Regions from separate parts of the Mesorhizobium sp. L48C026A00 genome, predicted to be linked through region 2. Evidence: predicted binding sites of a transcription regulator. Region 2 holds the regulator's gene; the other holds the start of a gene.
The links. The regulator PhoB, encoded in region 2, activates phosphate uptake and scavenging genes when phosphate is short. The targets are predictions, from matches to a motif close to TGTCATNNANCTGTCAT.
Positions count from the first base shown of each region.

Region 1: the regulator PhoB is predicted to act here: its motif matches at 1,972-1,988, upstream of X738_RS71585 (ceramide glucosyltransferase).

Region 1 is NZ_AYWU01000023.1:138,270-148,014, forward strand. It holds gene argF (ornithine carbamoyltransferase) at 1-97, shown strand, start outside; gene X738_RS71575 (Hsp33 family molecular chaperone) at 245-1,255, shown strand; gene apaG (Co2+/Mg2+ efflux protein ApaG) at 1,457-1,849, opposite strand; gene X738_RS71585 (ceramide glucosyltransferase) at 2,109-3,263, shown strand; gene X738_RS71590 (O-succinylhomoserine sulfhydrylase) at 3,311-4,501, opposite strand; SAM riboswitch at 4,575-4,652, opposite strand; gene X738_RS71595 (2'-deoxycytidine 5'-triphosphate deaminase) at 4,778-5,872, shown strand; gene X738_RS71600 (ABC transporter substrate-binding protein) at 5,966-6,739, shown strand; gene araD1 (AraD1 family protein) at 6,917-7,909, opposite strand; gene mmsB (multiple monosaccharide ABC transporter permease) at 8,197-9,489, opposite strand; gene mmsA (multiple monosaccharide ABC transporter ATP-binding protein) at 9,486-9,745, opposite strand, start outside.
Region 2 is NZ_AYWU01000002.1:86,646-96,390, reverse strand. It holds gene X738_RS47555 (YMGG-like glycine zipper-containing protein) at 1-147, shown strand, start outside; gene X738_RS47550 (CHASE domain-containing protein) at 301-1,944, opposite strand; gene X738_RS47545 (ATP-binding cassette domain-containing protein) at 2,058-2,852, opposite strand; gene X738_RS47540 (sugar ABC transporter permease) at 2,946-4,265, opposite strand; gene xylF (D-xylose ABC transporter substrate-binding protein) at 4,406-5,446, opposite strand; gene X738_RS47525 (ROK family protein) at 5,702-6,949, shown strand; gene phoB (phosphate regulon transcriptional regulator PhoB) at 7,216-7,905, opposite strand; gene phoU (phosphate signaling complex protein PhoU) at 7,922-8,629, opposite strand; gene pstB (phosphate ABC transporter ATP-binding protein PstB) at 8,665-9,480, opposite strand; gene pstA (phosphate ABC transporter permease PstA) at 9,493-9,745, opposite strand, start outside.

The DNA of each region.
Region 1 (9,745 bases), on a different contig from region 2:
CGAAGTCATCGACGGCCCGCATTCGGTGGTGTTCGACGAGGCCGAGAACCGGCTCCACGCGCAGAAGGCGGTTTTGGCCTGGTGCCTCGGCGCTTGATCCGGGTCACCGTGATCCGGGCCGCCGTTATCCCGGCCGCCTTGATCCGGGAGTGCGTGATGCCTATCTCAGGCGCATCACGCAAATCGAGCGCGTTTCGACGCATGCGCCCCGGAGGGCGGCATCGCCGCGCCCCGGAGCTTTGTCATGTTGGAAACCCGTCAATTGGCTGAACATCAACCCAAACTCGGCGAATTCGGCTACGCCGGCGACGATCATGTCGTGCCTTTCGAGGTCGGCCCGCTCGACGTGCGCGGCCGTACCGTCCAGCTCGGGCCGATGCTCGACGCGATCCTCGGTCGGCATGACTATCCCGAGCCGGTCGCCCGCCTGCTGGCGGAAGCTTGCGTGCTGACGGTGCTGCTCGGCACTTCGCTCAAATTCGAAGGCAAGTTCATCCTGCAGACCCGCACCGACGGGCCGGTCGACATGCTGGTGGCGGATTTTTCCACGCCGCATGCGCTGCGCGCCTATGCCCGCTTCGACGCCGACCGGCTGGAGGCACTGACGTCTGCCGGCGAGACCTCGCAGCGGACGCTGCTTGGCAGCGGTGTCCTGGCGCTGACCATCGACCAGGGCGCCCACACGCAGCGCTATCAGGGCATCGTCCAGCTCGACGGCGAGACGCTCGAGGAGGCCGCGCGCACCTATTTCCGGCAGTCGGAGCAGATCCCGACCGATCTCAGGCTTTCGGTGGCCAAGCTGTTGACGCCCGGCATCGGCGGTGCCCGCGAGCAATGGCGCGCCGGCGGCATCCTGGCGCAGTTCCTGCCGCAATCGCCCGAACGCATGCGCGTGCCCGACCTTCCGGGTGGCGACGGCGATCCGCGCGAGGAGATCCATGATCCGGCCGACAATTCTTGGCAGGAACTGCTCGCGTTGCTTGGCACCATCGAGCCGACGGAACTGATCGACCCGACGATCGGCGCCGAGCGGTTGCTTTACCGGCTGTTCCACGAGCACGGCGTGCGCGTCTTCGGCGGCGTGCCGGTAGCCGACCAGTGCTCATGCTCCAGGGAGAAGATCCGCGGCATTCTCGGAGGCTTCTCCGCCGACGAGATCAGGGACAGCACCGAGGATGGCGGCATTCACGTCGCCTGCGAATTCTGCTCGAAGCAATATGACTTCGACCCGGCGGAATTTGCTGCGGCTCAATAGAATTGAAATCACTGACGAAGCGTTGGCGCTGCCCCTCACCCTTACCGTCTCCCCGTGAAGAACGGGGAGAGGGGGCACCAGCGTTGCGACAGGTTGTCCAGTTGATAGATAGATGGGTTCCCTTTTCCCCGTTCACTATACGGGGAGAAGGTGCCGGCAGGCGGATGAGGGGCAGCACGACCTTCCGGCCATCTATCTCTCTCAGTTCACCGTCCGCCGCGTGCCCGGCAGGTCGAGCGAAAAGGCGGGGATGGCGACGTCGAACGTCTCACCCCGCTTATTGCGCATCGTGTAGTGGCCGACCATGATGCCGGATGGCGTCGAGAGTGGGCAGCCAGACGTATACTGATAACTATCGCCGGGATTGAGTTCAGGCTGGTCGCCGACAACGCCGGCGCCGCGCACCTCCTCGACCCGGCCGGTGCCGTCGGTGATCTGCCAGTAGCGCGACAGAAGCTGCACGAATTCATCCGACTGGTTGTCGATGGTCACCTGGTAGCCCCAGACATAGCGGTTCTCCGACGGGTCGGAGCGATCTTCCAGATAGAACGGCCTGACCTGCACTTCGATGTCGCGCGTGACGGCGCTGTACATAAATCACTCCACACTATGCAGACGGAACATTCGACCCTCTCCGCAGTTCGGTCAATGGGGTGCGTCCCCTCGGTGTCTGCCATCGTTGCCCGAATTTGTTAAGCGCAGGTGCCGAACAACAATGTCATTTAAGTGACACGTGACAATGATGGTGTGCAGGGCCGGGGATGGTGTGCAGGGCCGGGCGACTCAGCATTCTGTCGAACTGTTGAAAACGGCTTTCATACGGCCGGTTTTTTTCTGGAGCGACCAGATATTGATGGAATTGACAGTCACAGCCGCCTTGCTTTCCATAGCTCTGCTTGTTGTCAATCTCGCCAGCATCCTGCTCGCTTCGTTGAAGCTGAAGCGGCCTGGCAGGATCACGCCGCCAGCCGCCAAGGCGCCGCCGGTGTCGATCGTCGTGCCGTCGCGCGGCGTCGAGCCGTTTACCGAGGAGACGCTCGAGCGCGCCTTCTCGCTCGACTGGCCGCACTATGAGCTCATCTTCTGCGTCGCCCATGCCGACGACCCGGTGGTCGGGCCGATCACCGATGCGATCGCCCGCTTTCCGGCCGTGCCGGCCCGGCTGCTGGTCGGCGACGACCGCATCAGCGGCAATCCGAAACTCAACAATTGCGTGAAGGCCTGGGAGGCCGCGCGCCACCACTGGGTCATCCTTGCCGATTCCAACGTCCTGATGCCGAGGGACTATGTCCAGCATCTGATGACGGCATGGCGGCAGGACACCGGCCTCGTCTGCTCGACGCCGATCGGCTCGCGGCCGGACGGGTTCTGGGCGGAGGTCGAATGCGCTTTCCTCAACACGCTGCAGGCGCGCTGGCAATATACCGGCGAGGCGCTCGGCCTCGGTTTCGCCCAGGGCAAGAGCATGCTGTGGAACAAGCCATTGCTCGACGCCAATGGCGGCATCCGTGCGCTTGCCGCCGAGATTGCAGAGGATGCCGCCGCGACCAAGCTGGTCAACGGGCTCGGACTGCGCGTCAACCTCGTTGCCGCGCCCTTCGAACAGCCGCTCGGCTTGCGCACATTTGGCGAAATCTGGTCGCGCCAGGCCCGCTGGGCACGCCTGCGTCGCGTCACCTTCCCACTGTTTTTCGCGCCCGAGATCCTGATCGGAGCGGCGCCGCCGCTGGTGCTTGCGCTGGTTGCGGCAGCAGGCGCCGGTTTCAGCCTGCCGGCTACCGCCATCGCGGTGCTGATAGTCGCCTATCTGCCGGAATGCGCTCTCGCCTCGGCCAAGGGCTGGCACCTGTCGCTGCGCATGATCCCGGCGATGGTTGCGCGGGACGTGATGCTTCCCGCCATCTGGGTGCGCGGCTGGCTCAGCGGTGCCGTCGACTGGCGCGGCAACACGATGACCATCCAAACCAGCGCCGTTGCGGAATTGGAAGAGACGCCGTCGGGCGCCTGACCGCGCCTGCTTTGACAGATCAGAGCGCAGCAGTTCGGCGCGTATCCCTACCTGGCGGCTTTCAAGGCCTGCTCGATGTCTTCGAGCAGGTCGTCAGTGTCCTCCAGTCCGACGGACAGCCTGAGCGTGCCTGGCCCGATGCCAAGTTCGGCCCGCGCCTCGTCGCTCAGATTCTTGTGTGTCGTCGTCGCCGGATGGGTGATCAGGCTCTTGGCGTCACCGAGATTGTTGGAGATCAGCACGACATCGAGCGCGTTCTGGAAGGCGAAGGCCGCCTGCTTGCCTCCCTTGACGTCGAGGCAGATCAGCGTCGAGCCGCCCGACATCTGCTTCTTGACGATCGCCGCCTGCGGGTGATCGGCGCGGCCGGGATAGATGACGCGGACAATTTCCGATCGCTCGGCGAGGAAGTCCGCGATCCGGCCGGCACTTTCCGTCTGCTGGCGCACGCGCAGCGGCAGCGTCTCCAGGCCCTTCAGCAGCGTCCAGGCATTGAAGGGCGAGAGGCTGGGACCGGTGTGGCGGAAGTAGTCGTGCAAATTCTCGTCGATCCACTTCTTGTCCGACAGGATGATGCCGCCGAGGCAGCGCCCCTGGCCGTCGATGTGCTTGGTCGCCGAATAGACGACGATATGGGCGCCGAGTTGCAACGGCTTCTGCTGCAAGGGCGTGGCAAAGACGTTGTCGACGATCAGCCGCGCGCCGATCGAATCGGCAAGCGAGGCTACGGCTGCGATGTCGACGACCTCCAGCGTTGGATTGGTCGGGCTTTCAAGGAAGAACAACTTGGTGTTGGGCCTGACCGCCTTTTCCCAATTGGCGATGTCGGTGCCGTCGACCAGCGTCGCCTCGATGCCGTATTTCGGCGCCAGCGTCTCGACCACCCAGCGGCAGGAGCCGAACAGCGCGCGCGCCGCCACGATGTGGTCGCCGGCCCGGGCACTGCACAGCAACGCCGCCGCCACCGCCGCCATGCCGGATGCGGTGGCGCGGGCATCTTCGGCACCTTCCAGCGCACACATGCGCTTCTCGAACATGTCGACCGTCGGATTGGCATAGCGCGAATAGATGAAGCCCGGTTCCTCGCCCTTGAAGCGGGCTTCCGCCGCCTGCGCCGTGTCGTAGACATAGCCTTGCGTGAGATACATCGCCTCGGAGGTTTCGCCGAAGCCGGAACGCAGCGTTCCTGCATGCACGAGGGCGGTCTGAGGCTTCCAGTTGCGCGTGTTGCTCGTCATCACCTTGTTCCAAACACAAAAAATGGTCCAAACACAAAAAAACCGGCCGCGAAAGTCGCAACCGGTCGTACGGCCTTTCGGCCCGACGGTCCTTTAGCGACTTGTTTAACGTGGCTGCAAGCCGACCGGCCAAATCACCACGGGATAACGATCCTTTAGACCTGCACCGCGCTTGCGTCAATTGCCGGCATGATTAAGAGGTTTGTACCAGCGGGTTCCACGGCAAGAACCTGCGACAAGACGAGACCACGCCCGGCCTTCGAGCGGAGCCAGACTTTGCGGCAGACAGGCATTCTTCCGGATCAGGATATTTCCGCGCTGTACCAGTCGGGCGCGCTGAAGTCGCCGCGCGCGCTCGACGCCGACCAGGTCCAGCCGGCCAGCCTGGACCTCAGGCTTGGCGACAAAGCCTGGCGGGTGCGCGCCTCCTTCCTGCCCGGCCCCAACCACAGGGTTGCTGAAAAACTCGACCGCCTGAAGCTGCACGAAATCAATCTCACCGATGGTGCGGTGCTGGAGACGGGCTGCGTCTATATCGTGCCGCTGCTCGAGAGCCTGGCGCTTCCGGCAAACATTTCCGCCTCGGCCAACCCAAAAAGCTCGACCGGGCGGCTCGACATCTTCACCCGCGTGATGACCGATCGCGGCCACGAGTTCGACAAGATCGCTGCCGGCTACAACGGCCCGCTCTATCTCGAAGTCAGCCCGCGCACCTTTCCGATCGTCGTCCGCGCCGGCTCGCGGCTGTCGCAGATCCGGTTCCGCACCGGCAACGCGCTTTTGTCGGAAAGCGAGCTGCACGAATTGCACCGTGCCGAGACGCTCGTCGCCACCGAGCCGCCGAACATTTCCGGCGGCGGCATCGCACTGTCGATCGACCTCGATGGCGACAAGGACGGGCTGGTCGGCTACCGCGGCAAGCACCACACCGGCCTGGTCGATGTCGACAAGCGCGCCGCGCAGGATGTCGTCGATTTCTGGGACCCGCTCTACAAGAGCGGCGCCGGCGAACTGGTGCTCGATCCGGACGAATTTTATATCCTCGTCAGCCAGGAAGCGGTGCATGTGCCGCCGCTCTATGCCGCCGAGATGACGCCCTTCGATCCGCTGGTCGGCGAATTCCGCGTCCACTATGCCGGTTTCTTCGATCCGGGTTTCGGCCATTCGGCCTCGGGCGGCACCGGCAGCCGGGCCGTGCTCGAAGTGCGCAGCCACGAAGTGCCGTTCATCCTCGACCACGGCCAGATCGTCGGACGGCTGGTCTACGAGCACATGCTGAAGCGGCCGCAGGCGCTCTACGGCACAGATCTCGGCTCGAACTATCAGGCGCAGGGCCTGAAACTGTCCAAGCATTTTCGCGCCGCGCGCTGATCGCCCACTATGATCAGACCATGCTTGCCTGACCTTACGGGTCGTGCTTGGCTGTCTTAGCCGTCAATACGGTTGGAACAAGGGGAACAAAAAATGCAAATTTCAAGATGGATCGCATCGGCGGCAACAGCCGTCATGCTGGCGATGTCAGTCGGGTCCCTGTCGGCGCAAGCACAGGAAAAGTTGAAGATCGCCACTGAAGGCGCCTATCCGCCGTTCAACACCATCACCGCGGATGGCAAGCTCGTCGGCTTCGACATCGACATCACCAATGCGCTTTGCGCTCAGATGAAGGTCGAATGCGAACTTGTCACGCAGGACTGGGACGGCATGATCCCGGCGCTCCAGGCCAAAAAGTTCGACGCCATCATCGCGTCCATGAGCATTACCGAGGAGCGCAAGAAGCAGGTCTCCTTCACCAACAAATATTATACGACGCCGCTTTCGCTGGTGGCCTTGAAGGACAGCGATATTGCCTCGACCGAACCGGCGGCACTCGCCGGCAAGACAGTCGGCGCCCAGGCTTCGACCACCCAGGCCGACTATGCCCAGGATGTCTATGGCAAGGCCGGCGCCGAGGCGAAGCTCTATCCAACCCAGGAGGAGGCGGTCGCCGACCTGATGAACGGCCGTCTCGATGCCGTCCTTTCAGACAAATTCGTGCTGATGGACTGGATGAAGAAGTCGAGCGACGACTGCTGCAAGATGGTCGGCGACGTGAAGGGCACGGAGACCGAAGCCGGTATCGCCGTGCGCCAGGAAGACAATGCGCTGCGCGAAAAGCTCAACGCCGCAATCGACGCGATCGTCGCAGACGGCACCTACAAGAAGATCCAGGCCAAATATTTCGACTTCGACATTTATTGAGAGGTCGAAGCTGCCAATCTCCCCCCTTGAGGGGGAGATGGCCGGCAGGCCAGAGGGGGTCGGTCCGGCCGGGCCCGGCTCTCTTTATCGCAGATGCAGGGGGCTGGCGCTCCACGCGAGACGACCCCCTCTGTCGCCCTCGGCGACATCTCCCCCTCAAGGGGGGAGATCACGCCGTCAAAGCGCCTTGACCGCCACCTTCACCGGCTGCTCGATTTCAAGCGGGTTGCGCAGCGGCAGGCCGAAATCCTTGGCCTCGATCTCGAAGACGTCGCCGGCCTCGGTCCTGACGCCGTCGGCGAAGGACAGTGTCGCCGTGCCGAACATGTGCACATGCACGTCGCCCGGCTGGCGGAAGGCCGAATATTTGAAGTGGTGATGTTCGAGATTGGCGATGGTGTGCGACATGTTCGCCTCGCCCGACAGGAACGGTTTTTCCCACAGCAACTGGCCGTCGCGGAGGATGCGCGAGGAACCCCTGACGTCGGACGGCAGCTCGCCGATCAGGATCTCCGGTCCGAACGAAGCGTTGCGCAGCTTGGAATGCGCGAGGAAAAGATAGTTCACGCGCTCGGTGACGTGATCGGAAAACTCGTTTGACAGCGTGAAGCCCACGCGGAACGGGACGCCGTCGTCGCCGATGACATAGATGCCGGCGACTTCCGGCTCCTCGCCGGCATCCTCGGCGAAGGCGGGCGACAGAAGTGCCGCACCGGGCGCCACTGCCATGGTGCCGTTGCCCTTGTAGAACCATTCCGGCTGCACGCCGGTCTGGCCCTTGGCCGGCTTGCCGCCCTCCAGCCCCATGCGGAACATCTTCATGGAATCGGTGAGCTGCTCCTCGCCGTCGCTGCTGAGCTTCTTGTGCATGGAATCGCGGGTCGCGGCGGAGCCGAGATGTGTCAGCCCGGTGCCGGTGAGGTGGAGATGCGCCGGGTCGGGATGGTTGATCGGCGACAACAGCCGCCCCTTCTTGTAGGCGGCATCGAGGTCGACCGCTTCACCAAAACCCTTGCGCTCGATGAGGGCGACAAGCCCGGTGCCGGTGCGCGCGGCCTCCATCGCCAGCGAATAGACGCTGCGGGCGCCGTTGATGATTCTGGTCTTGCCCCCGTTGCGGGCGACGACGCGGATGGTCTCCGCCTCGTCGAGGATCTGGGAAATCAGCATGACGTACCCTCTCTCAATTGCCTTGGCCGGCCTGCCGGTCTGGCAAGCTTTTCCTGGCGCAGCTCGGACGGTGTCCGCGCCACGGGTGAAATTCTTCGTCCGGATTGCGCTCGCGGGCCCGGTCCCCTAGGGGGACTTCCTTGCGTCGCCCGGCAGCGCCGCGATGTGACCCGTGCCTCCTAAAAGCGCGCCGCTTGAAAACGGGCCCGCTTTGATCTTTGCTTTCATGCGTGCCGTTGTCCCAACACGCTGCACACGTTTGGCGACATGCATGAGTTCCCTCGCCCTCAAGCCTTGTTCTTGTTGTAGACGTCGAAGACCACGGCGCCGAGCAGCACCAGGCCTTTGACCACCTGTTGCCAATCGACATTGACGCCCATGATCGACATGCCGTTGTTCATGACGCCCATGATGAAACCGCCGACCACCGCGCCAACAACCTGACCGACGCCGCCCATCGCCGAAGCGCCGCCGATGAACACAGCGGCGATGACGTCGAGCTCGCTGCCGAGGCCGGCCGCCGGCACCGCCTGGCCAAGGCGCGCCGCAATAATCAGCCCGCCGAGCGCCGAGAGCACGCCCATATTGATGAACACCATCAGGGTCAGCCGCTCGGTCTTGATACCCGATAGCTGCGCCGCCTTGGCATTGCCGCCCATTGCGTAGATGCGGCGGCCGACCGTCATGCGTTTGGTGACGAAGACGAACAGCGCGATCAGCACGCCCATCACCACGAGAACGATTGGCAGACCCCTGTAGGTGGCGAATTGGTAAACCAGAAACAGCGCCAGGGCGCTGGTCACCAGGGTCTTGACGACGAACAGCGAGAAGGGCTCGGCTTGGTAGCCGTGCCGCTCGCGGCTGCGCCGTGCCCTGAGCCCGAAATAAGCATAGGCGACCACGGCGACGATGCCGAGCACGATCGTCGTCATGTGCAGCGTCAGGCCGCTGCCGACGATTGTCTTGCCGGCGGCGTTCACGACCGGCGGTATCAGCGTCAATGAGCCGATCACGTCGGGAATGAAGCCGGAACTGAGCGCCTTGAAACCGACCGGAAGCGGCCCCACGGAAGACCCCCCACCCAGCAGCGCCTGGCAGATGCCGCGGAAGATCAGCATCCCCGCCAGCGTGACGATGAAGCTCGGTATTCGGTGATAGGCAATCCAGTAGCCTTGTGCCGCGCCGATGGCACCACCGACGATCAGGCAGATGATCGACACCACCAGCGGATTGCTGAAAGGGCCGAGAGGCCAGATGACCATCATCATCGCCGCCAGCGCGCCGATGAAACCGGCGACGGAGCCGACGCTGAGATCGATATGGCCGGAGACGATCACCAGCAGCATGCCCAGCGCCATCACGATGATGAAGCTGTTCTGCTGCACCAGGTTGCTCAAGTTCACCGGTTTGAACAGCGTTCCGGACGTCGTGTACTGGAAGAACACCATGATGGCGATAAGCGCCAGGATCAGACCGTATTCGCGCAGGTTGGTGACCAGCGCCGAGACAGCAATGCGCGGCCCTTGCTGCACATCTTCGGCGACGCCGCTTTTCGGGACGGGACCGCTTTCGGTGCTCATGATGCTTTTCCTTCTCCGCGAACGATGGCGCGCATGATCTTTTCCTGGCTGGCATCGCTCGCCGCCATTTCGCCGACGATGCGTCCTTCGTTCATGACATAGATACGGTCGGTGATGCCGAGCAGTTCGGGCATCTCGGACGAGATGACGATGATCGCCTTACCCTCCGAGGCGAGCCGCGCGATGATCGTGTAGATTTCATACTTGGCGCCAACGTCGATGCCGCGCGTCGGCTCGTCGAGGATCAGCACCTCCG
Region 2 (9,745 bases):
CTGGCCGGCGGCCTGATTGACGGCGGCAAGGGTGCGCTGGTGGGCGCAGCCATCGGTGCCGGTACCGGCCTGCTGGTGCGCAACCTGCGCAATGGCTATTGCCAGTACCGCGACAACCGTGGACGTCTGTTTACGGCGCGCTGCTGATCCGTTTCAAACGCAAGAGGCATTGGAAGCGGAGACCGGACGAGCCGGTCTCTGTTTACTTGGACGCTGTATTTTGGGACGCTGTATTTGGCACGCTGTATTTGGGGCGCTGCATTTGGGCGCCTTTGAAATCGGTCGGTTTGCGGCAGTGTTTCAGTCCGACAGCGGGATCCTGATTTCCACGCTTAGCCCGCTATCGTGAAAATCGCGATTGATCGTACCGCGCAATTCGCGCGTCACGTTCAGATCGATCAGCTTGGTGCCAAAACCTGTTTTGACCGGTGGTTCGAGCTTCTTCTTGCCGGCTTCGCGCCAGTTGAGAACCAGCGTTCGGTCGCTCCTGTGGCCTTCGACCGACCAGTCGACCTTGAGCGACCAGTCGCCGTTCCTGGTAATGGCCGAATTGCCGGTTTCGCCATATTTTAGCGCGTTCGTCGCCAGTTCGTGAAAGGTCAGGCCGAGCGCTTGCGTCGTCGTCTCGTCGAGCAACACCTCTGGCCCCGACAATATCCCGTCGGGAAGCTCCTTGCCGAACACCTGGCCAAGCTCGATGCGCAAGAGATCGCCAAGATCGGCCTTCTGCCAGCGCGAGCGCGTCAGCATGTCCTGGGACGCCGCCATCGCTTGCAGCCGAGCCGAAAAAGAGGACGAGAACTCGTGGACGTCGGTGGCGTGCGACGCCGTCTGGCGCGCAATCGCCAGCACCCGCGTGATCGAGTTCTTGATGCGGTGCTTCATCTCCTGCAGCATCAGGTCTTTTTCGAGCAGGCTTTTTTCCGTCGTCTCATGAAGCAGCGAGACCGCGTCATAGGCCCGCTCCTGATAGCGGGCCACCAGCGCGATGGTGCCCGCGAGCAGCAGCCCGAACAGGCCGAGCATCACCGGAATGGCGCGCGAGGACGGTTGCGAGAAGGCGCTTGTCGGCCTGAACAGGACGGTCCATGGACGTCCGGCGATGGTGAGTTCGCGAGAAACCAGTAACCTGTCGCCGAAGCCCGACGCCGGCGGCGTTTCCGACTGGAACAAAAGATGGTCGGCATCCACCTTGCCGTCATAGATTTCGATGTTGACCGGCAGCAGCGGCGTCCGGCTGAGCGCGGTCTGGAACAGGTCGCGGGCGCGGAACGCCGCATAAAGCAAGCCTGTTGTCGAGGATCTGGACGCATCGATGCCGTCCGCCGCGGTTTCGATGTTGAGCCGCACGAAGACCAGGAAGCCGGTGAAGGTCTGCGCAGCACCTGTTTCCTGGCCTAGCTGCACGCGCCCGCTCGCGTGCTGCTGGTTGTCGGCCATCGCCCTTTCGATCGCCTCGCGCCGCACCGGTTCGGTGAACATGTCGTAGCCGATCCCGGATTGATTGGAAGGGTCCAGCGGCTCGAACAGCGTGATGGGCGCACGCCATGGCAGCGTCGTCGTGGCCGGATAGATCGCATCGCTGACGCCATAGTCGTGCAGGATGGCACGCTCGACCGCTGCCTCGTCGCCGGCTCTCACCAGCCGGAGAAAGCCGATGCCGCGCAGGCCAGCGAAATTGTCGTTGATACCCAGCGCATCGAAGAACGCCTTGAACTCGCCCCGCGAAATGTCACCATTGCGAGCCTCGAACAGCGCATGTGTCGATCGCAGCAGTGACAGATGCAGGTCGATGCGGCTATCGATCCGGTTGAGGGCGTCGTCCGCCGTCGCCTCGAATTTGATGCGCGCCGCTTCCTGGGTGGCGAAATAGGCGAATCCCGCCATTGTCAGGCTGATCAGCGCGACGGCAATGAACGCGACGATCGGGAAGAACTTCTTCAAATTGCTGCTGCGACCCATGGTTTCCCATCTTATGGGCAACTCCCCGTGGCAACACAATGGCGCGGCCAAACCATCATGACGGCTGGCATATCACATGACAGGTATTTGACGCTTCAGGCGGCGATCTTCAGCGCGCCTGGTCCCGGAATGGCGCCGGGCGGGCACTTGCCCAGAATGATCATGCCGAGCACCTCGTCCTGGGTGACGTCGCCGGTGCGCGCCGTTCCAACGACCCGGCCATTCTTCATGACGCAGACGCGGTCGGCAAGCTCGAAGACATCGTGGATGTCATGGCTGATCAGGAAGATGCCGATGCCGTCGGCCTTGAGCTGCATGACCAGTTCGCCGACCTGCGCCGTTTCCTGCGGTCCCAGCGCCGCCGTCGGCTCATCCATGATCAGGATGCGGGCGTTGAACAGGATGGCCCGCGCGATCGCCACCGACTGCCGCTGGCCGCCCGAAAGCTTGACCACCGGCTCCTTGAATCGCTGGAAGCGGGGATTGAGCCTGCCCATCACCTTGCGCGCCTCGGCCTCCATGGCGCCATCGTCGAGCGTGCCCCAGCCGGTCATCAGCTCGCGGCCGAGGAACAGGTTGGCGGCGGCGTCGACATTGTCGGCGAGCGCCAGCGTCTGGTAGATCGTCTCGATGCCGTATTTCTTGGCGTCGCGCGGATTGGCGATCGAAGCCTCCTCGCCATTGACGAAGATTTGGCCCGAATCGCGCTTGTAGGCGCCGGACAGGATCTTGATCAGCGTCGACTTTCCCGCACCGTTGTGGCCGAGCAGCGCCACGACCTCGCCCGGGAAAAGGTCGATCGACGCATCGTCGACGGCGTGAATGCCGCCGAAGGCAATCGAGATGTTGCGCATGTCGATCAGTGGCGTGGGAGCAGTCGTGTCAGCCATGATCGTCCCTTTCCATGGTTTTGCCGAGCATGATGTTGGACCGAAACGGATGTCCACTTTTCGCTGACGCGGACCTTCGGCTCGGGATCATGCTCAGACCCGCTTGCGGTAGACTGTGTCGAGCCAGACGGCGACGACCAGCACGGCGCCGACGACGACGCTCTGAAGCGGCGAATCGATGCCGAGCAATACCATGCCGGACTGCAGCGACTGCATCAGAAGCGCGCCCAGCATGGCGCCGAGCACAGTGCCGGAGCCGCCGGCCAGCGACGTGCCGCCGATGACGGCTGCTGCGATCACCAAGAGTTCGTCCAGCGTGCCCAGCGCATTGGTCGCCGCATTGAGGCGGGCCGAAGCAATTGCCGCGCTGATCGCGGCCAGAACGCCCATGATCATGAACACTTTCATGGTCACCCAGCGCGTGTTGATGCCGGCGAGTTCCGCCGCTTCCGGGTTGCCGCCGATGGCAAAGACGTAGCGGCCGAAACGGGTGCGCCGGGTGATGAAGGTCATGACGATGCCGACTGCGACCGCGATCAGCACCGGTATCGCGATGCCATGGGCGATGAACAGCCCGCCTTCGGGGATGGTGATGCCGTTCCGCTGGGCGTATTGGCGAACGATGCCGATCGGCCAGGGGTAGGAATTGGCGATCCAGACGGCGCCGAGGATGGCGGCGCAGGCGACAACACCAAGCAGGCTCTCCGCCCAGACCGGGCGCAACGGAAACTTGAAGCGCTTGCGCTGCGACCGGCCGTTGAGCAGCATCAAGGCGACGGCCACACAGGCGAGAATGCCGACGATCCAGCTCGCGGTCGCCCCGATCGAGCCACGCGGCCCGCCACCCATGAGCTGGAACGTGGCATCGAGCGGCGCGACGGTGCGCCCGCTCGTCATCAGCCACGCCATGCCGCGCCAGATCAGCAGGCCGCCCAGCGTCACGATGAAGGCCGGAACCTCGAGATAGGCGATGATGAAGCCCTGAAGCGCGCCGATCATGAGGCCGAGCACCACGCCGGCAGCCAGTGCGATGACCCATATCCAGGGATTTCCAAGCTGGAATCCCATGACGCGGATGAGGAATTCTGCCTGCGCAACGCCCATCACCATGCCGATGACGCCTTCGACGGAGCCGACCGAAAGATCGATGTTGCGCATCACGATGACCAGCACCATGCCGGTCGCCATGATCGCGACCGAGGAAGTTTGCACCGACAGGTTCCAGAGATTGCGCGGCGTGAGGAAAAGCCCACCCGACAGGATGTGGATTCCAACCCAGATGATCAGCAGCGCGCCGACCATGCCGAGCATGCGTATGTCGAGCTCGGTTGCCTTGAGGAAGCGGCCGAAGGGGCTGAGCTCGGATTCACGCGCCCGGTCAGCAACCGGCGTGTTGGAAATCGTGTCGGTCATGATGTCCTCCCACCGTTGCCGTCTGCCGCGGATGCCGGAAGCAGCTTAGAAATTACCCGCGAGACGCGGAAAAACAACTCTTTTGAAAAAAACGCCGCGGCGTGAAGCCGCGGCGTTTCAGGTTTTTTGGCGAAGGCGGATCAGTTGCAGACCGGGACGGTGCCCGCCGCCACGCCGGCGCAGACCTCTTCCTGCTTGATCCAGCCGGCGTCGATGACGACGTTGAGATTGTCCCTGGTGATGGCAATCGGCGTCAGGAACAGCGACTTGACGACATTGCCGCCCGGCGTGGTGAAATCCTTGACACCGGCAATGTCTGTCATCGGCTTGCCGTCGGCCAGCTGCGAGGCGATCTCGGCGGCGTTCTTGCCGAGCTCGCGCGCGTCTTTCCACACCGATACGGTCTGTGTGCCGAGCGCGATACGGTTCAGCGCGGCATGGTCGCCGTCCTGGCCCGAAACCGGGACGGATCCGGCCAGGCCTTGCGCCGTCAGCGCCGCGACGACGCCACCGGCGGTGCCGTCATTGGCGGCAACCACCGCATCGACCTTGTTGTCGTTGGCGGTCAGGAACTGTTCCATGTTCTTCTGGGCGTTGGCGGGAAGCCAGCCGTCCGTATAAGCCTCGCCGACATTCTTGATCTTGCCGCTGTCGATGGCATCCTTGAGCACTTCCATGGAGCCGGCGAACAGGAAATCGGCATTAGGGTCGGCGCCCGAGCCCTTGATGAAGACGTAATTGCCTTCCGGCGCCACCTTGAACACTTCGCGGGCCTGCATGCGGCCGACTTCCTGGTTGTCGAAGGTCAGATAGAAGACGTCCTTGTTCTCGATCAGCCGGTCATAGCCGACGACCGGAATGCCTTCGTCCAGCGCCTTCTGCACCGCCGGACCGATGGCCGAGGCATCCTGCGCAAGGATGATCAGCGCGTTGGCGCCCTGCGAGATCAGGCTTTCGACGTCGGTCAGCTGCTTGCCGGGATTGGACTGTGCGTCAGCGGAAATATACTTGTCGCCGGCGGCCTCGATCGCCGCTTTCATGGCGGCTTCGTCGGTCTTCCAACGCTCTTCCTGGAAGTTCGACCACGAAACGCCAATGACCTTGTCCTTGGCCTGCGCGACCGACGCGAGCGTCAGCGACATGGCGACCCCCGCCAGAATGGCGGCTGCGAATCTCTTCATGATATTCCTCCCTGCGCCGCGTAGGGCGCGACCAACTGGCCCGAAGGCCGGCACAAAGGCTCTATTTTTTCGAGCCTCGAAAAAATACTGGTCCAACGCCGAAGCACTGTCAACACCAATTCTGATGTCCTGTCGGGCTTTTTTTCGAGGCTCGGAATAAATAATGACAGCCCCTTCTGCTTCTGCCAGTATTTGTCCGACATACCGACGGCTTCCGATTCATGAGCGGCCGCGGCAATGAGGAGGAAACAAAAAATGTCGGTGGGAATCCGTCATGACGATCTGCGCCGGCGCAACCGGGCGATGGTGATTTCGGCCGTGCGCCGGGCAGGCCAGCCGTCGCGGACCGAGATCGCCGCGACCACCGGCCTCAGCCATTCGACCATATCGGCGATCTCTGCCGACCTGATCCAGGAAGGCATCCTGGCCGAGAGCAAGGCGAGCGAGACGGTTTCGCTGAAACGCGGCCGGCCGCAGGTCGGCCTCAGCCTCAATCCGCAAGCCGCTGCGGTGTTGGCCGTCGTGTTGTCGCTGAATTTCCTGTCGGTCGCCGTCATCGATTATGCCGGACAAGTGGTCGCCGAGGAACAGCGCCGGCTGGACACGCTGACCATGTCGCGTGACGCGCTGATCGACGAATGTGTCGCCATCGTCCGGCGCCGGCTCGAAGATCCCGACCTCGATGTCCAAAGCGTCGCCCGCATCGCGCTGGCGATCCAGGGCATCACCGATTCCCACGCGCGCGCCATGTTGTGGTCGCCGATCACGCCGCAGACGAACATCGCCTTCGCCGACATTCTGGAACGCGAGTTCGGCATCCCGGCCATCATGGAGAACGACTGCAACATGATGGCCGTGGCGCTGCGCTGGCGCCACCCGGATCGCTACCGCGACGATTTCATCGCCATCCTGCTCTCGCACGGCATCGGTATGGGGCTGGTGCTGAAGGGCGAGCTGTTCACCGGCACCCACTCCTCAGGCGGCGAATTCGGCCACATGATCCATCGGCCGGGCGGCGCGCTTTGCCGCTGCGGGCGGCGCGGCTGCATCGAGGCTTATGCCGGCAACTACGCCATCTGGCGCAACGCAAGGCTGTTGAGCGAGAACGCCGAGCCGGTCGCCGATGTCAGCGACGCCGACATGCGGGCCTTGGCGGCCCGGGCGCGCGAGATGGACGGACCGGAGCGGGAAGCCTACCGCAAGGCCGGCGAGGCGCTCGGCTTCGGGCTCGGCAGCCTGTTTGCGCTGATCGATCCGGCGCCGGTGGCCATGGTCGGCGCCAGCGCTGCCGCCTTCGACCTGATTGAGCCGGCGTTGCGCGAGGCTATCGCCCAGACCGCCGGCGGCCAGCATTCGGGTTCGATTTCCTTCGACACCGAGCCGAACGAGCTGCCGCTGATCCGCGAAGGCTGCGCCATGCGGGCGCTAAGCTTCGTCGATCAGGAGATTTTCGCGCCGAGCATCCAGGCACGAGCCGGCTCGGTCGGAAAGAACGTGGCTTGAAGGATTCCCGGGTCGCGACTTGGGGTGTGTTGAGATTCAGGTCAGGCCGAGTCGAGAATGGTGGGTTCCGAGAACCGGAGCGGAGCGTACTTTTGGGTACGTGAGCCCGCGCATGACCCCGAAATCGAGGTCGATTTCGGAAAGGTCGTGCGCAAAATCAAAGTTCTACAGCGTGCTTTGCGTGCCCAACAGGGCGCGCGGCGCTGTAGGTAAGCGCAGGTATCAGCCGTTCGCAGGCCGGCATCACCTGAATATCAGCACATCCCCTAGTCTTCCCTGATAGCATAGCCCGCGCCGCGGATGGTGCGGATGACATCGGGCATGCGACCATTGTTGACCGCCTTGCGCAACCGGCCGACATGGACGTCCACCGTGCGCTCGTCGATGTAGATCGTCTCGCCCCAGACATTGTCGAGCAACTGACTGCGCGAGAAGACCCGGCCGGGGTGGCGCATCATGAATTCGAGCAGCCGGAATTCGGTCGGCCCGAGCCGGATCTCGCTCTTCTTGCGATATACCCGGTGCGATTCACGATCGAGCATGATGTCGCCGACCTTGAGCACGCTGGACAGCACTTCCGGCTTGGCGCGGCGCAGCAGCGCCTTGACCCTGGCCATGAATTCCGGTGTCGAGAACGGCTTGACCAGATAGTCGTCGGCCCCGGTCGAAAGGCCGCGCACCCGGTCGCTCTCCTCGCCGCGCGCGGTCAGCATGATGATCGGCAGCCGCTCGGTTTCGGGGCGCACCCGAAGGCGCCGGCAAAGCTCGATGCCGGAAACCGCCGGCACCATCCAGTCGAGCACCAAAAGATCGGGCACGTTTTCCTGCAGCCGGATTTCGGCCTCGTCGCCGCGCGTCACCACCTCGACCTGATAGCCTTCGGATTCAAGATTGTAACGGAGGAGGACGCCCAGCGGCTCTTCATCCTCCACCACCATGATGCGCGGCGCGATCATCGGCCGGTCACTCCTGTCATGTCGCCGGCGCCGACATCGTCGTTTCGTCGAGCTTCGGGCGATCCGCCGGCAATTGCTGCCCGGTCACGACAAAGTAGGCGTTTTCGGCGATGTTGGTGACGTGATCGCCGATACGCTCGAGATTCTTGGCGCAGAACAGAAGGTGCGTGCAGGCGGTGATGTTGCGCGGATCCTCCATCATGTAGGTCAGGAGCTCGCGAAAAACCGCCGTGTATTTCACGTCGATCTTCTGGTCGTCGGCGCGCAGTTCCTTCAACGCGCCGGCATCGCGCGACACATAGTGCTCGACCACGCCGCGCAGCTGCACAAGAACGAGGTCCGCCATCGCGTCGATACCGTGCGACAGATTACGCGGCGTCGCGCTCTGCCCGACTGCGCTGACCCGCTTGGCTATGTTCTTGGCCAGATCGCCGATGCGCTCGAGATCGCCCGCCATGCGGATTGCGCCAACCACGGCGCGCAGATCCTGCGCCATCGGCTGCCGCTTGGCGATCAGCGTGATGGCGCTGTCATCGAGTTCGCGCTGCCTCGCATCCATGATGGCGTCGTCCGAGACGACGCGCTGCGCCATCGCATTGTCCGACGCAAGCAACGCGCGGATCGAGGCCGCGACCATTGCGGCGGCGAGCTCGTCCATGTCGCGGATCAGCCGGTCGATGTGCTCCAGTTCCTCGTCGAAAGATGCGACGGTGTGTTCACCCATGGTGCTGTCCTCGTGTTCGAAATTCGCCGGACCGCTCAGCCGAACCGGCCGGTGATGTAGTCCTGGGTGCGCTTGTCGTCGGGGTTGGTGAACATCTTGTCGGTCGCGCCCTCCTCGACCAGATAGCCGAGATGGAACATCGCCGTGCGTTGCGACACGCGCGCCGCCTGCTGCATCGAATGGGTGACGATGACGATCGTATAGTTCTGGCGCAGTTCGTCGATCAGTTCCTCGACGCGGGCGGTGGCGATCGGATCGAGCGCCGAACAGGGCTCGTCCATCAGGATCACTTCCGGCGACACCGCGATGGCGCGCGCGATGCACAGGCGCTGCTGCTGTCCGCCGGACAGTCCGGTACCCGACTCGAGCAGGCGATCCTTGACCTCGTTGAACAGGCCGGCCTTCTTCAGGCTCGATTCGACGATGCCGTCCAACTCAGCCTTGCTCCTGGCCAGGCCGTGGATGCGCGGACCGTAGGCGACGTTTTCGTAGATCGACTTCGGAAACGGATTCGGCTTCTGGAATACCATGCCGACGCGAGCTCGCAGCTCGACGACATCGATTTTCGGATCGTAGACGTCCTCGCCGTCGAGCGTGATCTTGCCGCTCACCCGCGCGATATCGATGGTGTCGTTCATTCGGTTCAGGCAACGCAGGAACGTCGACTTGCCGCAGCCCGATGGCCCGATCAACGCCGTCACCTGATGCTCGCGGACATCGAGATCGACGTCGAACAGAGCTCGCTTCTCGCCGTAGTGAACAGAGACCTTTTCGCCCTTCATCTTGATCGAAGGGGCGTTGGTTGCGCTGCTCAGTTTCTGCTCGACGCCGGCTTCCGTCATGATGTTCATATCCTCTACTCCTTACCAGCGCCGCTCGAAGCGCCTGCGCAGTATCACCGCGATGGCGTTCATGATGACCAAAAACACCAGCAAAATCAAAATCGCCGCCGAAGTCTTCTGCTGGAATCCCGCTTCCGGGAAATCCGCCCACATGAAAATCTGCACCGGCAGGATCGTCGCGGGATCGGTGAAGCCGCCGGGAATGTCGACGATGAAGGCGACCATGCCGATCATCAGCAACGGCGCGGTTTCGCCGAGCGCATGCGCCATTCCG